Thalassoglobus sp. JC818: one gene and its partner. Each later gene encodes a partner of the first gene's protein in a complex. Links are inferred from orthologs where the notes say so. Each region holds a gene or a part of one and is shown on either strand. Other genes may lie near its edges. The genes, in order: AB1L42_RS05215 and AB1L42_RS20615.

Region 1 (9,697 bases):
GATCGCGGTTCCCATAAGGCTCGATGTAGAGGTCGGGTTGCAGGACCGGAACATCGACAGGCTGAAAGCCCAGAATCGGAGTCAGCGAGACGGCACCCTGCCAGGGTTCTTCAGAGTTGTTGAAAACGCGGACCGTCAAGAGGTTGAAGTGCTGCGGCGTGACTCGCCCGTCCAGGCCCCACTTCGGTTTTCCCTCGACTTGCAACTCAGCATGAAGCGGTGTGGCTGCCACCTGTACAAATGTTGCAAAGAGCAAAATCCAGAAGGCGCGTGCTGTGAAGTATTTCCACATGTGATTCAGTGACCCTGATCAACTGTGACGGATGGGAAATCGTTGAAATTCTCGAAAACTGAATCCGGAAGGCTCCGAACGTTCTTAATTTTTCATTCTCGTTACCGTAATACGATACGGAGACTCACCGAATCTGTACACTTGACCGGTCACGACGCCCTATTCCGGAGGCGTTGATGCCCTATACTACGCAAATTTGCCGCAGTTCGTTGGTAAACGCTGTGATGGCTTCTTTCGATCAATCAATTTACATGACAATCTCTCAGTTCTTTCAAAACAATCAACAATTCGTCCACCGAAAATCCGTCGACTACGCGCGATTTCGGTCGAGTGCGTTTTGGGGTTGTTTGAGCCTGTTTGTCCTTCTCTTCGCAAACAGTGCGAGTGCCGAAGTCGAGATTCTCAATGCTTCAGGCGGAGTCGACGGCTGGTTCAAGATCGGTCGATGGGCACCTCTGCGATTCGACGTTCAGGTTTCCAATGTGTCAAACTCCAGTGAAGAAGGCGTATCTTCAAGCGGAGAACTAACGCCGCGAATTCGCACAGTCGATCCCGATGGTCATGCTGTCTACACATCGTTACCGCCACTCTCGGGGAGTTCGGATTCTCTCCAGCACGTGGAAGCACTGTTTCGCAATGGGCGAAATGATGCCTCTGTGTTGATTGAAATTCTGTCTGAAGGACGAGTGGTCGCCTCAAAGCTTCTGCGTGCAGACGGAGCAGGGAGTTTGTATTCACTCGAGCAGAATGCACAACTGTGGATGATCGCTGGTGAACAGCCAGCATTCGAAGCTGCATTTCGCCGTGCTTCAGCTGTGAACGCGAAAGCGATTCAACTCGTCTCGTTGGAAGACTTCGGCGACTGGCGGGGGACCGGACGGTCGCTCGACTCGGTCGATGTCATCGTTATTAATGCAGACACACCCGTTTCCGAAGAAGCTTCCGCAGCGATGCAGAAGTGGGTTGAGCGGGGTGGTCGCCTCGTTTTGGCAGTCGGAGCAGATGCTGAGTTGCTGAACAACAGTTCGCTCGCCAGCTGGCTTCCCAATCAGCCGCACGGGACTGCGGAGATTCGGAACCTGGGTCCGTTGAACGCGATCATTCCGGGAAGCGGTCGGTTGCGAATGATCGGAAGTTTGACCGGTGCAGACCTGCATGCTGAGAATGGGCTTGTCGTCGCTTCAGGATTGAATCAGCCAATGATCATTCGATCGGGAGTTGGACTCGGTTTAGTGACGATCTTCGCTTTACGCCTCGATCAGGAGCCTCTTTCTGAATGGGGTTCACGAGCAGAGCTGGCGATGATTCTTGCAGGGCGTGATCCTCTCTGGAACGATCCAGAATTTCTGCAGCAGCGAGACGACAGCGGTTTGAGTCCAACGGGAGTTGCAGATTTTCAAACACAGATCATCCAGGCAATCGACTCGACCGACGAGATTCCAAGACACTCATATTGGGTCTCAATGGGCTGGATGGCACTGTTGGCGATCCTCGTCGGACCCATTGACTATTACCTCGTCCATCACGTCATTCGACGTCCGAATCTAACATGGATCACATTTCCTCTGTGGCTGGGACTGATTGTCTACACGACATTAAGTTCAGCCAATGCGACGAATTCACATCCAATGTCCGCCCGCCAGATGGAAGTGGTGGATGTCGACGCAACGATTGGAACTGTTCGCGGGAGAAGCTGGTTCAATCTCTACAGCCCGACGTCGAGTCGATACGACACACATGCGATCGTGGACTTCGGCGAGGCACTCTCTGATGACAATGTCGATTTCACTCTGACAAGCTGGGTCGAACGACCAGAATCGGGCTATCGCGGCATGTATCGCTCCGGTGGTCTGGATAGTCAAAAGCCAGCTTACAGTGTTTCGGACTTGGGAGACGAAGTCTTCGATTTACCGATTCGAGTCTGGTCGACTGGTTCCGTCGCAAGTGAATGGGAAGCAGGCGTCGACATGAAAACGCTCGTTTCCTCAGACCTGTACGATCGAGGGAACGGACGACTCCAGGGAAGCATCTCGCATGAGCTGCCGGGGGAGATTCAGGACTGGTTTCTGGCTTACGACAATTTCGCATACTCTCCTCGCACGACTTCTGGGGAAGGACTTCAGCCCCTGAAACCGGGGGAAACATTTCAGTTGGATCTGGCACGAACCAATATTTTGCGTGGTGTCTTGCTCAGAATTCGGACCTCAACCCGTCAGGGAAAAGTCTCGACGAAAGTGGACGGACAGGTTGATCGAGAACGGTACGATCCGTTTTCCAGAGACGCTTACGACATCATGAGAATCCTGACATTCTACACCGTCACTGGAGGGCGTGAGTACTCGACGCTCTCCAACCAGTCGCTGGAAGAACTGGATCTGTCTCAACAAATCGAATTGGGCAAGGCGGTCCTGTTTGGCCGCATGGAGCGAGGGGCCACGAACTACAACATTAATGGCGAAGCCCCCGAATACGAAGACCGAGCCACGATCGTCCGGATCATCCTTCCCGTTCAAGTCGATGCTGCTGCTCTGAACGCTCCGCCTGATCCAAACTTGCTGAAAGTTCCTTAGTGATCAGCGATTACTGAATACAAATCGACCGCCATCTCCTTGGCCTCATTTTTCAATATGTTCTGGAATCAGTGTTGTGATTGAAACCATCAAACTCACGAAGCGGTATGGAGATCTTGTCGCTGCGAACGAGATCACGATTTCACTCAAGGAAGGCGATGTCTTCGGGTTCATCGGTCCCAACGGATCGGGGAAGACCACCACGATGCGAATGATCGCGACGCTGCTCAATCCCGACTATGGTGAGTGTTACGTCTGCGGAAAGTCGATCTACACCAACCCGGATGAAATCCGCCGGCTCGTCGGCTACATGCCCGACTTCTTCGGTGTCTATGACGACATGACAGTCATCGAGTATCTGGAATTCTTCGCTTCGACTTATCGCATCAATGGTCCGGGGCGACGAAAGGTCTGCGAGGAAAAACTCGAACTGGTCGACATGTCGTTCAAGCGAGATGCAATGGTCTCCCAATTGTCGCGAGGGCAGACCCAGCGAATCGGGCTGGCGCGGACACTGCTGCACGATCCTCAGGTTCTCTTGCTGGATGAGCCTGCGAGTGGATTGGACCCGCGTGCTCGTATCGAGATTCGAAAGCTCCTGCGTCGACTCGGGGAGATGAAGAAAACCGTTATCGTTTCCAGCCACATCCTTCCTGAGCTGGCCGATGTCTGTACTCGAGTTGGGATCATCGAAAAGGGAAACATGCTCGTCGATGACTATGTCGCTGACGTCATGAAAAAGGCGCGTGAAGCGACTCTGCTCGAAATTCGAGTGATCGGTGACCCGGAACCGGCAGCGAAGTTGCTGGAACAGCACGACCTTGTGAAAGGGGTCTCAATTACCGGTGAGACGATCTTCGTGACACTCAACGCAGGCAGCGATGATTACAGTGATCTGCCGTCGGAGCTGATTCAGGCAGGTTTCAAGCTCCGTCAGTTCCGGGAAGAGGAAGTCAATCTCGAGACCGCCTTCATGGAATTGACCAAAGGGATGCAGCAGTAAAGCATTTCATCAGCCTTCCGGGATGTGGGCTCGTCGTACATGATTGGACAGCGGTTTCGACAGCTGCGAGTTCGAAAAGACTGCCTCAAAAACGCAAAAGTGCTGCGAACTGCTCGGGTAAATCAAGAAACTCTGAGTTCCGACCGTTGCCAGAAACCGAGCGACACGGGAGAATAGAACGTGTCCCAAACCCGTTTTTGACTCGGTTTGGGTCTCGGATGTTAATCCGATGTTCGGGTTTTCGGATCACTTCTCACGAATTCGTCGACGGTACCAGGCACAATCGAGAGTGGAGGGAGTTTCTCAGGTGGAATTCGATGATCTCAAGGCGACCAGCGGTGAGTGGTTGCGCGGAACCGGTCCGGAATCGGATATTGTGATTTCCAGCCGAATCCGTTTGGCCCGGAACGTCGCGGATTTCACTTTTCCCCCGCGGGCCGACGAATCAACTCGTCGCGAGACCGAAGCTCTGCTGAAAGAGAACATCCGCGAACTCTCAACGGCTTCCGATTTGAAGGTGATCGATGTCGATCAAATCGATGACCTCGATCGAAAATTCTTGGTTGAACGACAACTCATCAGCCGCGAACACGCTGAGAGCTCAGGGGCTCGGAGCGCCTGCATCGGAGCACTCGAAACGGTGAGTTTGATGATCAATGAAGAAGATCATCTGAGAATGCAGGTCTTTCGAAGTGGCTACGCATTGGAATCGGCGTGGACGCAGATCAACAAAATCGATGACGAGTTAGAAGAAAGAGTCTCTTTCGCGTTCAGCGATGAATTCGGGTACCTCACGTCCTGCCCCACAAATGCGGGCACAGGCATGCGCGTCAGCGTCATGTTGCACCTTCCCGCCTTGGTGTTGACCAAGGAGATTCAGAAGGTCTTTCAGGCCATGCACAAAATGAATCTCGCAGTGCGCGGACTCTACGGCGAAGGGAGTCAGGCGATGGGAGATTTCTATCAAATCTCGAATCAAGTCACGCTTGGACGCACCGAAGAGCAAATTATCCAGAACGTCAAACGTGTGATTCCGGACATTCTGGATTACGAACGACGAGCACGTCAGGCACTTATCAAGGAAGATCGTCAACGGCTGCACGATCAGGTGTCCCGAGCTTTGGGTGTCTTGAGCAGCGCTCGGCAGATTTCCTCCGAAGAGACCATGGAAAAACTTTCCAGTGTTCGTATGGGAATCAATCTCGGTTTAGTTGATGACGTCGAAATCTCGACCGTCAACGAGCTGTTCATGCACATTCAGCCAGCACACCTGCAGAAGATTCGGGGCGAAGAACTCGAATCGACGCAGCGGAACGTAGTTCGCGCAGCTTACCTGCGAGATCGACTGACAAGACCTCCACAAAACTAGAGCACATTCCGAGACGGTGATCGTGAGTGTTTGATCAACAGGTCATCTCTGGCACCGTCGACTCATTCGCGACGTATGCAAACTTAAGGCAAAGCATTCCAATGACAACTCCCGAGAGCACCAGTCGACGCAACCTGGATCTCATCCTGCAACGTTTGCAAGAAGGGAAAATGGTCATTGTTCTCGATGCAAAAGATCGCGAGAACGAAGGAGACTTGCTGTGTGCAGCCCAGTTCATGACGCCTGAAAAGGTCGACTTCATGATGCGACGGGCTGCGGGTGTGCTTTGTGCTCCGCTGACCCACGATGTTGCTGAGAGGCTTCAGCTCAATCCGATCGTTGATGCTGAATCGAATACGTCTTCGCATCAGACCCCATTCCTGATGCTTGTCGACCATAAGGACTCTGGCACAGGTGTCAGTGCTGAAAGTCGATCACTAACGTTGAATGCACTCGCAGATCCGAATTCGCAAAAGAACGACTTCGTCAAACCGGGGCATGTGAATCCACTTCTCGCTCGCGAGGGGGGCGTTCTCAGAAGGGCTGGTCACACGGAAGCATCCATCGATCTTCTAAAAATGGCGGGTTTGCATCCCGTCGGCTGCATCATCGAGATTTGTAGCCAGCGCGGTTTTGGGATGGCTGGAATCGAAGAACTCGAGGAGTTTTCGAAGGAACATGACATTCCAATTATTTCGATCGCCGAAATCATCCAGCACCGAAGAATCCGCGAGAACCTGATTCACCGCGAAGCAGAAGTTGAGATTCCAACAGAAGATTACGGAACTCCGAAGTTCATCGCATACAAAGTCGATCACGAAGATCAGGAACCGATTGCCATCGTCTGGGGGGATTTGAATTCCGTTGAAGCTCCTCTCGTACGCATGCATTCGTCCTGTTTCACAGGTGACATTCTGGGGTCGCTGCGCTGCGATTGCGGAGATCAATTGCACATTGCGATGCAGATGATTGTCGCAGAAGGTTGCGGAGCTGTTGTCTACCTCCCTCAAGAAGGTCGCGGCATCGGTCTGACCGCGAAACTGAAAGCTTATCAGCTGCAGGATGAGGGTTTTGATACGGTTGAAGCCAATCATCGATTGGGATTCAAAGCGGACCTGCGAGACTACATGGTCGGGCTTCAAATTCTCAAAGACCTCGGGCTGAAGCAGGTTCGAATCCTGACGAACAATCCCAAGAAGACCGAAGCGTTCGAGAACTGGGTCGATCTGCGCGTTGTTGAACAGGTCCCGTTGGTGGCTCCGCCGCATGTCCATCGTGAGCGATACATGCAGGCCAAGAGAGACAAAATGGGACACATCCTCCCGCCGAGCAACCAGTAGTCGCTCAGCGAGAGTTGGAACGTCTGCCGAGTGCCTACTTGAGTTGCTCTAAGAACGCGAGCAGGTGAGCGAGTTCTTCCGGGGTGAGATTGTTGACGATCCCTTGCGGCATCATCGATTCGGTTCGCTGAACCTGTTCTTCGATTTCGTTTTGAAGAATCGTTTGAGAAAGACCATTCGCCTGTCGCAGCTTCACTTCTTCAGCGCTGCGTCCCACGATGAAGCCCGAGTAAATCTTGCCTTCTGTCGTGATGAATGAATAGGTGTCGAATCCCTGAGCGATTTTTGCACTCGGTTTCAGGATCGATTCGATCAGTTGCTCGCGGGTATACCGCTTTCCAATGTCCGCCAAGTGCGGCCCTTTCGGGTCTTGCCCTTCAGTATACGTGTGACAGGCGATGCAGGATTGCTGAAGGAAAACGCGTCGTCCCCGTTTGACGTTCCCTTCCGCATTGAGGGTTCGTTCAAGCACCTCCTCAAAGGTCATGTTGGCGATTTGGTTGGGATTGTCGGGATCAACTGTCGGGATGGCGATTGGCTGGTTCGATTCGGTCTGCTTGTGATCTTCGAAGAGTGATTTCGGAAGTTGGCTAGGGTGAACTCGATGCCGGATCATCTCTCCGAGCAGACGTTCTTTTCCGATTTCATCCGCAGACTGATAGTGCGAGACGATGGCCTCTTCGATTCGTGCAGTTTCTTCCCAGGGTTGCCGATCGTAATACGGTCCGGTTCGATCGGGACGAGTTCCCCACCAACCTTCTTTGTAGTCTCCTTCGCGATGATAGAGCCGAACAAGAACCGAGAGGAGATCGCTTGCTGACTGTGCGTCAGAAGCTTGTTGAAGTCTTTCGATAAGATTAGTCACGACGACTGGATCGTGCATCCATCGCAAAGCCTGAATCGCTCCGTCGCGGTAGGGAGTGTCGAGCGCTTGCAGACACGCTTCGCCAGCTTGCAGGTTCACCAACGCGCGGATGGCGAGATGCGGAATGACAGCATCGGCATCGGCGACGTTGTGAGCTGTGGCACGAGGCGTGTCAGACTGTCGAACAGTCAAGGGAATCAGATTCTCTGCGATCGAAGAATCACCGAGACGTCCAAGGCTGATGATCGCCTGCGCAACGACGCGAGGAGAAGGATCGCTCAGATACGGAATGATGGCTGCGCTCGTCACGCCATCGAACTCAGTGCGGCGATCCGTGAGAGCACGCAGAGCATGTTCGCGAAGCAGAGGATCGGTCAACGCTTCGAGCAGTTCAGGGTGACTCTCCACTCCGCGAAGCTGTTTGAGTGTGTAAAGTGCCGCGACGCGTGCGAAGTCCTGTCCATCTGGATCATTCATGAGTGTCGTCAGAAGCGAATCGAGATTCGCATGCTCATCACGCCGGAGGATTTCACGTTGAGCGTAGAGCCGCTGCTTCATGTTCCCAGCTCGAAGCTGTGAGACAAGCACCGTATCGTCGAGTTTTTTCAGGTCGGGAAGCGCGGCAGGTGTGAGTCCATCCGGAACGATCTGAGCGACGAAACCGACATCGGGGCCGTCGTAGGCGAAGTTTCCGTTCTTCCAACTGCTCACATACATCCTGCCAGCGGCATCAATGTCGATGTCCGTAGGGCGGGGAATCCGCAAGAACGATTGCTGATGCGGGAGGTATGTCGGGCCGCTTTCAGGAAGATTATGCAGGAAGACTTCGCTGCGTCCCCAGTCGCATGTGTAAAGAGTGTTGTTGTAGTTTTCAGGCCATTGAGCATCGTGCAGAAAGAACGTTCCACAGCCAGAGCCTCCGCCGTAATCCGCGAGAGGCGGCATGATTTCATCGGTGTAGTTCATGAACAGCGAGGGATAACCGAACTCCGCAGACTGCAGAATGTGTGAAAGCCGAACGTTCCATTCTCCGCCGTCGTTAGTGTTGTCGCGAGTGAAGATATTCATGAATGGGTCGATGGAGACATCGAGAATGTTTCTCAATCCCCAGCAGTAGATTTCCATCTCGGAACCATCCGGGCGGACGCGAACGATACCTCCGCCTCGACGAGACAACTCCGTTCCGTCCGCACCGACTGCATGTGTGAATCCGAAATCACCAACGGCGATGTAGAGCCAGCCATCAATCCCCATGCGGATGCCGTTGGTCGTGTGATCCGCTCCGCGCTTGTTGACGAAGTCTGTGCTGATTCCTTCGATCAGTGTTTGCTGCTCGTCGGCTGTTCCATCTCCATCGCGATCGTGAAACACGGTCAAGAATGGAGGATGTAAGACCCACAGAGAATTGTCGTCGTAGAAGAGGCCGCGAGGGTGATCCATCTTGGCAAACAACTGGACTTCGTCGGCTGTTCCGTCGCCGTTGGTGTCTCGACCGCGAAGGACTTTTCCGCGTCCCGCTTCTTTGCCGAGTGACCCTTGCTCATCGACTCCGATGAAAACATCTCCGGAATAGTCCGCTGTCAGGCAGACGGGATAATTGATCTCTGGTGGAACACCGAACAGACGCACGTTGAATCCGTCAGGGGCATTGACATCAGCAACCGTGACATTGGTCGATGACTCGACAAGTTCGAACTCGGGAGGAGGATCTCCGGAGTAAGCTGCGAATTCGCTGATGCTTCCCCATCCGCCGGAGTTTGAACCAAGAAAGGTGACTCGAATGCGATTCGCTTTGACCGGGTCGAACTGATGCGTTGTGATTCCGGTCTCGGTCGTGTTCTCCGACCGATCAACAACGGTCTTCCAGTCGTTCCCATTCAAAGATGACTCGATGAGATATCGATACGCTGTGCCCTCCTGCTCCCAAAGGATGCGGACGGCATTGATGCTGGCAGTTTCAGCGAGTTGAACTTCCCACCACTCACTCTCTTGTGATCCGTTGGCACACCAGCGCGACTTAAGATTCCCATCAACGGCGTGTCCTGGATCGTGCGAAGTTTGTGTCGACTTGGCTTTCGCTGGCTGCCCCAAAGCCAGATTCCGCACAGCTGCAGAAGAACTGGACGGAACTGCTGAGAGCGTCGAGACGCAGAGAAGAGTGAGATAGAACTGACTAGATCCGATCGATCGAATCATCGCAGGCAGCTTGTTGAATTCGAACATAAGAGGCTGTCTAGAGCAAGTTGCTCTTTCCTGTG
Region 2 (9,711 bases), on another replicon or contig:
TTCCGTTTCCGTCAGCGTTGATGTCAACAATCAATGCATCAATTGTCGAGTTGTCGCTTGCGAGTTCGATTCCGAGCGAAGCTCCAGTGATCGCGAGATCAGGGAACTCAGTTGGATCGTTAGCGATCAGAACATCGAGGTCAGCTGTGTCTGTGTTGGAGATGGAGATTCCACGAGTTCCATTCATCCCGGTTGGATCGTCGATTCCGAACCCAACGTTGGTGATCGAAGCAACTCCCGAGACATTGGAAAGCATGATTCCATTGCCGGTTCCGGTGATGTCGCCACCGAGGATGTCGAAGTCTCGGTTGATCTCGTCGATGACAACATTCGTGATGTCCGAACCAACGATTGCACTTCCACCATCGGTGACAGTGTTCAGGCCGAGAATCGTGTTGTTGTTGGCAAGAGTGATCAGGTCAGCACCTGCATTTCCACCGATGAATGGATTGTTTCCATTTCCGCTGAAACCTGGCAGCTGAACGAAGACGCCTGGGAAGTTCGCGGTTTCGAGGAAGAACTCATGTCCTTGTCCAAGAACAATCTGGTTGTCTTCCAGGATGAGCCCATCGTTTGCGTTCAGCAAATTCGTTGGGCTTGTGTTTCCGCGATACGCCAGGATGATGTCGGCGTTCGGCATGTTGCTGGCAAGGTCGAGTTCGTTGAACGGATTCTCGAATGTTCCGTCTCCTCCACCGCCAGCTGTGTTGTCGACGTGGATGAATTCGTAAGGCAGATCATCCGCTGGGTTGATGGCCAGAACACGTCCCCGCTCGCTTGCGTATTCGAGTGTTGGAATTCGAGTACGGCGTCGGACTCGATCGTGCATCTGGGTATCAAGCGTGCGGTAGCGTGGCATGAATGAGAGCTGGCCACCGTTCAGTCGCAACTCAGCGTTGAAGTTGACAGTTGTTCCGAAACGATCATCGTCGGAAACTGTCAGGCTGAAGACAGCGTTGTTGAAGTCCGCTTGAACACGACCACTGGCTCCAGTGAAGTCGTTTTCTTCGGCAGCATCAAAGTGATAGACACCGACGTAAGCTGACAACCACTCCGCGTGTGGGATCGCAGTACCGATTTCTGCGTCCATCCCTTTCAACTGCTCTTCCACACCCTGCATTGCTCGGAATGCAAGATTCGGACCAGTGAACACGGGCTGTTGGGTCATCACAACGGGATCACCCACGTTGTTAATGCGGTCATTCCAGGGAACGTATCCATTGATCGTTGCCTGGACGTAATCGGTCATCCACTCACCACCGAGCGAAAACCCATCGTAACTATACCCGTTGGCACTCTGGTCCCAGGCTAAGAAGCCGTTCAGACCGACTGCTTGGGAATAGTCCATGATCATCCAGCGATGACCAATACCGGCGGTACCACCGACGATGGACTGTTCGTTTTGTTCGGTGATCCAGACCTGCCCTTCAAGGAAGGTCACTTCCCCCGGACCATAAAGTTCCATGGGCATGAATCCCCCGGCAGCAAAGTAGTCATTGCTGACACCGGGTCGATTCCCGAAGTCACCTCTGGCGAAGAGGAAACTCCGTGGGAATGCCATTGGCATGACAGCACTATAGAGGCTGCCACTGTGATACCCCGTTACGGATTCATCCGAAACGTAGGCCGTTTGCGCTGATGCGGGTCTTGGCATCAGCGCGAAACATAGTAGTCCGATAAGACAGGCTTTGCGCGAAGTCATTGGTTGCCCCAAAATTGAGACGGAGGCAGTCACGGACCCTTCCAACAGGGACCGATTGTGCCAGATTTTGCGGGTAAACGTATTTTTCCAGTTGATCCGACGGAGCCGGTCATATCAGTTATCGGCAGCCGATTATGCGGACTGGAACGGAAGTTCCGGGTGGGATAAAGAGAGGTGGGCTTTCCGGTAGTGACTCAAGGTGTTGAAGTACCGGAAGAAGGGTAGATTTGGTGAGAAACTGAGGATTGCGACGGTTTTAGAGTGAAAGTTCAATCCGGGTCAATATTTTCAGATTATTGATCAACCCCAAAAAATCAGATCGGCAAAAATTGCCATCGATCAGGCGGTGCCCCAGCTGATTCGCTGTTCAATCTGGCATGCATACCGATTCATGAGGAATCTCTCACATGCGGCCAGCGAGAACTTTTGCGGCTCGTGACATGATCGCAATGGAGCAATCGCTGATAGATAGCGTGCGATTCAAAGAGTGAGATCGATTCGGAAAACAGCTGCAAAACCGGCAGTAGTTGTCGAAAAGTTATTAGTGGAGCGGCGCAACAGCGCATTCAGGAACCGACCTGCGCGACTCTACTCTTCACTCTCTTGAATTGCCTCAGCGAGAGCGATTGCCGTCAGCAGTCCCCGGGCTTTGTTCAGCGTCTCCTGATACTCCGCTTCCGGCACGCTGTCAGCCACAATCCCCGCACCAGCTTGCACATACGCCTTGTTTCCGGTCATCACGAGCGTACGCAGTGCAATACAGGTATCCATATTCCCTGTGAAATCGATGTAGCCAACCGCTCCGGCATAAGGTCCGCGTCGATGTCGTTCGAGCTCATCGATGATTTCCATCGCTCGAACTTTCGGAGCACCGGAAACCGTTCCAGCTGGGAGCCCAGCCCGGAGAGCGTCGAGGCTTGTCAGCCCGTCTCGCAAATGCCCCTTCACATTCGAAGTGATGTGCATCACATGGCTGTATCGCTCGACAACCATCACATCGCTGAGACTGACAGTCCCGTAGTCAGCGATTCGCCCCACGTCGTTTCTCGCAAGGTCCACCAGCATTACGTGTTCGGCACGTTCTTTAGGATCTGCGACAAGTTCTTCCGCAAGCGCCTGATCTTCTGCCTCGGTTTCACCTCGCTTGCGAGTCCCAGCCAGCGGACGGATTGTGGTCTCACGATCTTCGACCCGGACCATAATCTCAGGGGAGCTTCCGACCAGTGTTGTCTTCGGCGTCTGAAGCAGAAACATGAACGGGCTGGGATTGACGACCCTTAATGCCCGGTAAACATCCAGCGGCGCAACACTCGTTTCCAACTCGAGTCTTTGACTGAGCACCACCTGAAAGATGTCGCCAGCTCGAATGTAAGATTTACACTTTTCGACCGCTTCGCAGTACTCAGCTTCAGAAAAGTTGGAAACCCAGTTCGAAACCGGATCAACTTTCGAAATCACATCAGGTACGGCCAGAGTTCCGAGAGGCTGCTGCAGCCGATGACACAGTTCGTCGACTCGTGAACACGCTTGCTCGTATTCCGTTTTGAGGTCGTCGGTGTCCGTTCGAGCATGAGCGACGACGATAATCGTTTTCTCTATGTGATCAAAAATGATCATCGACTCATAGAACGCGAATGACAGATCGGGAAGCTGTCGGTCGTCTTCCGGCGGCGAAGGCAGGTCTTCGCTGTACCTCACCACATCATAGCCAGCATAACCAACGGCCCCACCCACGAATCGCGGAAGCCCATGATGATGCTCGGACGGGTAGTTTTCGATCATCTCCGCGAGCGTCGCCAACGGGTCCGAAACAGTTTGTCGTTCGGTAACGCCATCTTGAGTCACCTCAAGTTCATTGCCGTATGCTTCGAGCCGTAAGTACGGATTCCCTCCGAGAAAGCTGTAGCGGCCAACCTTTTCGCCACCCACAACGCTCTCAAACAGAAACGCTTCACGCGACCAGTTTGCCTTACAGAATGCAGTGACTGGCGTGAGTGTGTCACTGTAGAGCTTTCGGAAAACCGGGATCAGCTTGGAATGAAACTGACTCGAGCGGAACTCTTCGAAAGTCGGCGTATGATGCATCATCAATCCTGGGTGAAAACGTTCAGTCGCAATGATAGCGACTTCAAAGGGGTCCTCAACGGACGTGTCTCCTCGAATTGACTTCACTCGCCACCGCAATAGAATTGCAAAAAATCAGAGCTTCATAGTCTTGCTGCGCCCATTGCTTGCAATGGCCACGCTTCGAAAGCTGCGGCAGGAACTGCAAAAATCGACGGAAATCTCTTTGAATCGAGGGTGTCATGAAGAAATGTCTACGATGCACAAAACAGGCGACCCTTCATATCACCGAACTGAAGAGCGGAAAATCTGTTTCCGTTCATCTCTGCGAACAATGTGCGAAAGACTATCTCAGCACCGTTGAAGTTGGGGGAATTCCCGATGACATCGATGATCCTCTGTCAATCGGCGGAGTCGGATCAATCGAGTCGGATACGCCTGAAGAGCGAGAACAGGCGTGTCCGCACTGCGGAATGACATTCAAACTCTTCCGCAGCCAGGGACGTCTTGGATGTCCAAATTGCTATGAATTGTTCCACAACCAACTCATTCCGATTCTGGAGAGCATTCATCACGGCGAAACGCAGCATGTTGGAAAGTTTCCGCCGAAGGTCTCCGATGATCGCCGTCAGCACTACGAGCTGATTCGTTTGAAGAACGAACTCAAATCAGCCATCGACGATGAACGCTACGAACTCGCCGCTCGATTGCGGGACCAGATCCAAACCATCGAAAGTGATTCCCCGTCTCCAGAGAGCACTTCGTAGGCGATCTTCTGTCCAACTCAGTCACCCACACGATTTCGTTGGTTCGGTGAATACAGCTTGATCTGCATCCTGAAGCTGCTCGAATTGACACGACAAACTGAAACAGGCCGAACGGTTCTCACACCGCTCGGCCTGTTTCGATTTTATAGTGGTTCGATCAATTCAGCCCTTTCTCAAGGGGCCGAAAGACTCCTCAGCGACAAAAGCGTCTCAATTCTTTTGTCTCTCAATCACCGAGAAAAGATTAAAGCACGGTGCGTGCCAGAGTCAGCTATTCTTTGGCTGTGCAATTCGTAAAAGTCTACTTTCAAATGTGTTACGCAATTCAGCGATGTTGCGATCGAATAGCAGCCGGTCAGATCCTTGTACAATCTACACGTCTCACAGCCGCGATTTGTAATTCCTGCGACACTTCTCCAACCACATTCGTCTCCGAAATTCGAGTTTGAAGACGGCGAATCGAGCCACTCTCGGTTCGACTCGTCTTTCAGGCTGAGACATTTCGAGCAAACGATCAGTCTCTCTCAGATATCCTTGATCGGGTGTTTGCTTGACGCTGCTTCTTGCTGTTCTGAAGTGTTGAGTAAGCCAACATTGCTCGCGCCGCAAGACAATCATCAAGTCCTTCAAATCGGGAGTGCATTTCCGTCAATCCGAGTCGTTCATCCTCTCGTTAGAATGAACGAAGGGCTGAGTGGCGCTTTGTAGGAGCCCATAAAAAAACCAAAGCCAGCAATTGCTTGCTGGCCTTGGAGAATCAGTAGTTTCAAAGCTTAGTCGACGAGTACTTTAAAGCGATTGTACACCCAGGAATCGGGGAAGTCTTCAAGTGGCTGCAATCCAAATAGACCTTCTGGTCTCTTCCCTGGCAGGGCCGAGGGGTGCCCTGTAACCACCCTACTGAGCCTCAATCCCGAGACTCAGAAACAACACCATTCCCACCAATCTCCTCTTTTACGTATCAACTTCAATTTTGCCCGGAAACTGAATCGCAGTCAGGACTATGCCTGGCGACGACGTCGCAGAGCAGGAACACCACCGAGAGCGGCGAAAGTTCCCCAAAGGATCATCGTACCTGGTTCTGGAACTGGTGCGAATGACATGTGCAAAGTGTCGACAGCACTAGGGCTTGGAGGAGTTCCCAAGCCAGTTGCTCCGATGATGACACCAATTTTGACGATGTCAGATGCGTCGATGCCAGCGAGGCTGACGGACAGACGAGTTGGAACTCCTGGAGGGCCAAGAGCTGGAAGTGAAGTCGTAGCACTAAGAACGCGTGCTCCGGACCCGTCTTCGACCCACAGGCCACCCATCCAGGTGCTGTCGTTGTCGTTTGAGAACTCAAGAGTCAGGTTGTTGTGGCCAGTTGCGTCGATTGCAACGTCAACACCGTAAAGGATGTCGTAAGCGCCACCGAAAGTGGATCGGGCATCCTGTTGAATCCCCTGAATTCCACCCATAGGTGTACCATCATCATGAGTTCCAGCAGTGTTGAAGAACCCAGACAGAGTGACTGGAGTTCCGGTTGCGCTGTCGAAAGACAACGCAGCAAGCTGAGCTTGCGTAAAAGTGATGTCAGCGTTTGCTGCTTGTCCGACGGACAAAGCGAGCATAGCTGCAGCGAAAATGCCAAGTTTGTTCATAGTTCATTTCTCCAAGGTGCAACGAGAACTCTTCCAAAATTTCCCAATCTGGGTGTACCCGGAAACGGCCCGGGGTGGGATTCTGCCTAATTTACCATGACCCCCTCTATCAATGTCCAGTCAATTGGATTGGAATTGGAAATAAATTTCAGAATTCCGAACTCCTGAATTGACAGCAGCCGATTCGTGAACGGGGGTAAGGCCTGTTGGACGTGATGTAAACATTGCAGAGCATAGAGCTTAGGTATATTTGGCAGTCTTGGAGGTGATGTGAAGAATGTGTTATGGATCGGTGTTTATGGATTTGTTCGGGTGGCCTCCCCGAAGAGAAATTCCGACAGTGTCGACGAAATTCCACCTTGACCGTTGCCTCACAGCGACAAATTGCCCGACTTGAACCCGAAAGTCCGGTTGTAAGGCTATCTGGTAATTTGGGGAGTTTTACCCAATGACATTCGCAGTAATCACCTCCTGATCGAGTACGAACTCTCCAGAGGTCATTGGATGATTGCCGGATCTGACAAGCAATTGCGTTGAGAAGCGGGTCAAGAGTCCGCTCGTCAGCTCTGTGCACGGTCGATCAGAAGCAGCGATTCGAGTGTCTTTAACGGCCTGATACACAAGAAAGCCCTCAGACTGACTCTAAATAGAGAGAGCCTGAGGGCGACCGATGATTGAAGAACGTCCGATCGCAGCTTTGGACGACGAATGCTGCGTCGGCAATGCTGTGACTGTGACGCGTAGAATCGAGTCTAACTCGCTTCGCGGAGGCGAAGTGATGGTGTTTCGATGGTGACGACGGTATTGGGCGGGACGCTTTTCGTCAGCCAGACACTCGCTCCGATTACCGAATTGGTTCCGACAACCGTTTCGCCGCCGAGGATGGTCGCATTGGCATAAATCACCACTCCATCTTCGATTGTTGGGTGACGCTTTGTGCCACGAACAAGGTTTCCGTCGCTGTCTTTGGCAAAACTCAACGCCCCGAGAGTCACACCTTGGTAAATTTTGACCTTGGTTCCAATCTCACATGTTTCGCCAATCACGACTCCCGTTCCATGATCTATGAAGAATGATGGACCGATCTGAGCTCCGGGATGAATATCAATTCCGGTCTGGTTGTGCGACCACTCTGACATAATCCGGGGGATGAGCGGAATGCCTTGCCGGTAGAGTTGATGGGCGATGCGGTGCACCGTGACGGCTTCGAGGCCGGGGTAGCAGAAGATAATTTCGTCCAGTCCACTTGCAGCTGGGTCACCATCATAAGCTGCTTCAACATCCGTCACGAGCAGATGTCGCAAGCTTGGAATCGATTCAAGAAACTTGATCGCTTCCTGCTGGCCGCGGGCTTCGAAGTCCATCAGCTTGCGTCGATCACAGTCTTTTCCGTACTTCAGGTCATATTCATAACGCAAGGCTCGAGCAAACTGTTGGGTCAGCTTGTCATGCAGAGAATCGATCAAGTCGCCGACGAAATAGGTCACATTTCCCATGTGAAGAGTCTGTCGGCGGCGATAGCCGGGATAGAGAAGTTCTTTTAAGTCATCGATGATTTCGACGACGATCGCCGAGCTGGGGAGCGGGCAATGACCGAGATGATTGATTCTCCCGATTTCTTGATAGCTCTCGACGATTCGGTCGGTCAGTGTGTGCAGTTGTTCTTTGAGGCGAAAATCGGCAGCCATGGAACTGTCCCTGAGAAGATTGAGCGAAGCAGAAGAATAAGCCAAAGCATCTTTCCGACCCGACGTCAGGTCATTGACCGAGCGTTCAGGTGAGAGCAATTTCTGACAGGCAGAAATGCGAGTCGACCGGCCTCACGCCGGTCAGCAACAGTCACAGCAGACTGCGAATTTCATCTTCTGCCTCAGTTCAATTCGGTCGGAATCAATCGACAGCGGTACGCTCATCGTAGAGTCCCTGGAAAAAGGATTCTGGGAGGTTCTCTTCATGGGCGGACGACTTGCTCAGCGAACCTGTCAAAAATTGTAAGACCCGCAGATTCAGACAATCAAGCATCTGAATTTGTTCGCGAACCGATTTGGACCGGAATTGACCGCGTGGTGGAACAACTGGTTCGGGAAAGTCATCACCGTTTGCTCGAAGCATCGGCACTGAATACCGGCAGAATTTGATCGATTCGCAGCACCATTCTGGAATGCACGACTCTTGCAATCGGGTTAGCGCTATTGATTCGCCGGCTTCCCCATTTTTCCACAAGGTTGTGGTGTCACTCTCTTCGCTGACCGCCCCCAATCCGTCGATGAAACTGATATCTCCCGACGACCGGCAGAAATGACCGGAGAAGAACCGAAGCCCAACCTGTTGCCATGGCGATCAGGGGATGTCGATCGATGGCTGGCTGAGACCGACGAAGTGCGTTCGGTCTCGCGTAGTGACTAATCATGCTAGTAACCAAGCAAAACAATCAGAATTCGGAGGCCTGTTACTGGTCGATGGCGCGAGAACCGTGGCCTTCGACGCTGTTCATTCTCCCAATGCTTCTCGTTTACGAAATGGGAGTCGTCTTCCACTCCAGTCTGGCTGCTCATCGTAACGGCGCTGACCTTTGGATTCGTCAAGTCGGGAATGAGGTGGGATGGGGGGCGCCGTTCCTCGTACCCATTCTCGCTCCGCTCTGCCTGTTGTCCTGGCAACTCATCGCTCACCGATCATGGAGTTGTAAGCTGGAAACAATTCTCGGGATGCTGGCAGAGAGCCTGATCTTTGCGATGGTGCTCATCTTCCTCGGACAGCTTCTGGCACTCTCTTTTCCGATGGATATCAGCGGCGAACCGGAGGAAGCAGTCACTGCGACGACTCAGCTGATTGCGTTTCTCGGGGCGGGGCTGTACGAGGAAATGATTTTCCGGATGATGCTGATTCCGGTTGTCTTCATCGGGCTGCGTTTGTGCCGCGTTCCGCGTCTCTTCTCATTGATCCTGGCAATTGTTGCTTCAAGCTGGATGTTCGCAACGGCACACTACGTCGGGCCACTTTCGATGTTTTCGCCACAAGTGTTGTTGAACACAACTCAGACCATCGTCGACAATCCCGACTTCTGGTTCAGCTACGTCTTTCGATTGATCGCCGGTGGGCTGTTTGGAGTCGTTTTCTGTCTTCGAGGTTTTGGAATCGCGGTCGGCAGCCACGTTTTGTACGACGTGTTTGTGGGGATCATCCTAATGAGTGCTCTTTAGGAGTGATGTAAGACAGCCTCGTTGTCCTTGTCGTTATTCAGTGATGTAAAACGTTGACAATCCACGCCATTCGGTTTACTTTGCATTGCAAAGATAGTCGAACTGGTGTCCGCACATGAACTATGATGACGCGCTTCGTCGCATCGAATCGATCGAAACGGCTCTGAGTCGAACGACCTGGTTTCGTGGGTATCGGTCGCGACTGGTTTTGTTGTCAGCGATCAGTGGTTTGTTGGGAGTACTCGGGCAATCGCTGGTGATCTCATCCGATCACTCCCCTGCCCGGTTTGTTTACTACTGGGCGACAATTGCGATTTTGAATCTCGTGATCG

What was found.
Region 2: the proteins of AB1L42_RS05215 (region 1) and AB1L42_RS20615 are in contact, whole or in part, in a crystal structure (PDB 8WTB), measured with the Bacillus subtilis proteins. The link is inferred for Thalassoglobus sp. JC818 from one-to-one orthologs.

The regions. Positions count from the first base shown.
Region 1 is NZ_JBFEFI010000002.1:183,579-193,275, forward strand. Bases 3,289-6,203 are described here. They hold AB1L42_RS05215 (protein arginine kinase), read left to right. Parts: upstream 3,289-4,172; coding sequence 4,173-5,234; downstream 5,235-6,203. Other genes in these bases: AB1L42_RS05210 (ABC transporter ATP-binding protein), read left to right, coding at 3,289-3,865; ribA (GTP cyclohydrolase II), read left to right, coding at 5,336-6,203. Outside these bases: AB1L42_RS05200 (hypothetical protein), read right to left, coding at 1-292; AB1L42_RS05205 (hypothetical protein), read left to right, coding at 517-2,862; more of AB1L42_RS05210, read left to right, coding at 2,939-3,288; more of ribA, read left to right, coding at 6,204-6,574; AB1L42_RS05225 (discoidin domain-containing protein), read right to left, coding at 6,609-9,662. UniProt on the Bacillus subtilis protein: Catalyzes the specific phosphorylation of arginine residues in a large number of proteins.
Region 2 is NZ_JBFEFI010000009.1:115,291-125,001, reverse strand. What follows is about bases 2,842-5,770. They hold AB1L42_RS20615 (UvrB/UvrC motif-containing protein), read left to right. Parts: upstream 2,842-4,008; coding sequence 4,009-4,533; downstream 4,534-5,770. Other genes in these bases: AB1L42_RS20610 (hypothetical protein), read right to left, coding at 5,535-5,770; trpE (anthranilate synthase component I), read right to left, coding at 2,842-3,787. Outside these bases: AB1L42_RS20625 (hypothetical protein), read right to left, coding at 1-1,702; more of trpE, read right to left, coding at 2,291-2,841; more of AB1L42_RS20610, read right to left, coding at 5,771-6,176; serine O-acetyltransferase EpsC, read right to left, coding at 6,929-7,864; AB1L42_RS20600 (CPBP family glutamic-type intramembrane protease), read left to right, coding at 8,585-9,379; AB1L42_RS20595 (hypothetical protein), read left to right, coding at 9,495-9,711. UniProt on the Bacillus subtilis protein: Activates the phosphorylation activity of the protein-arginine kinase McsB. Is required for the delocalization of competence proteins from the cell poles.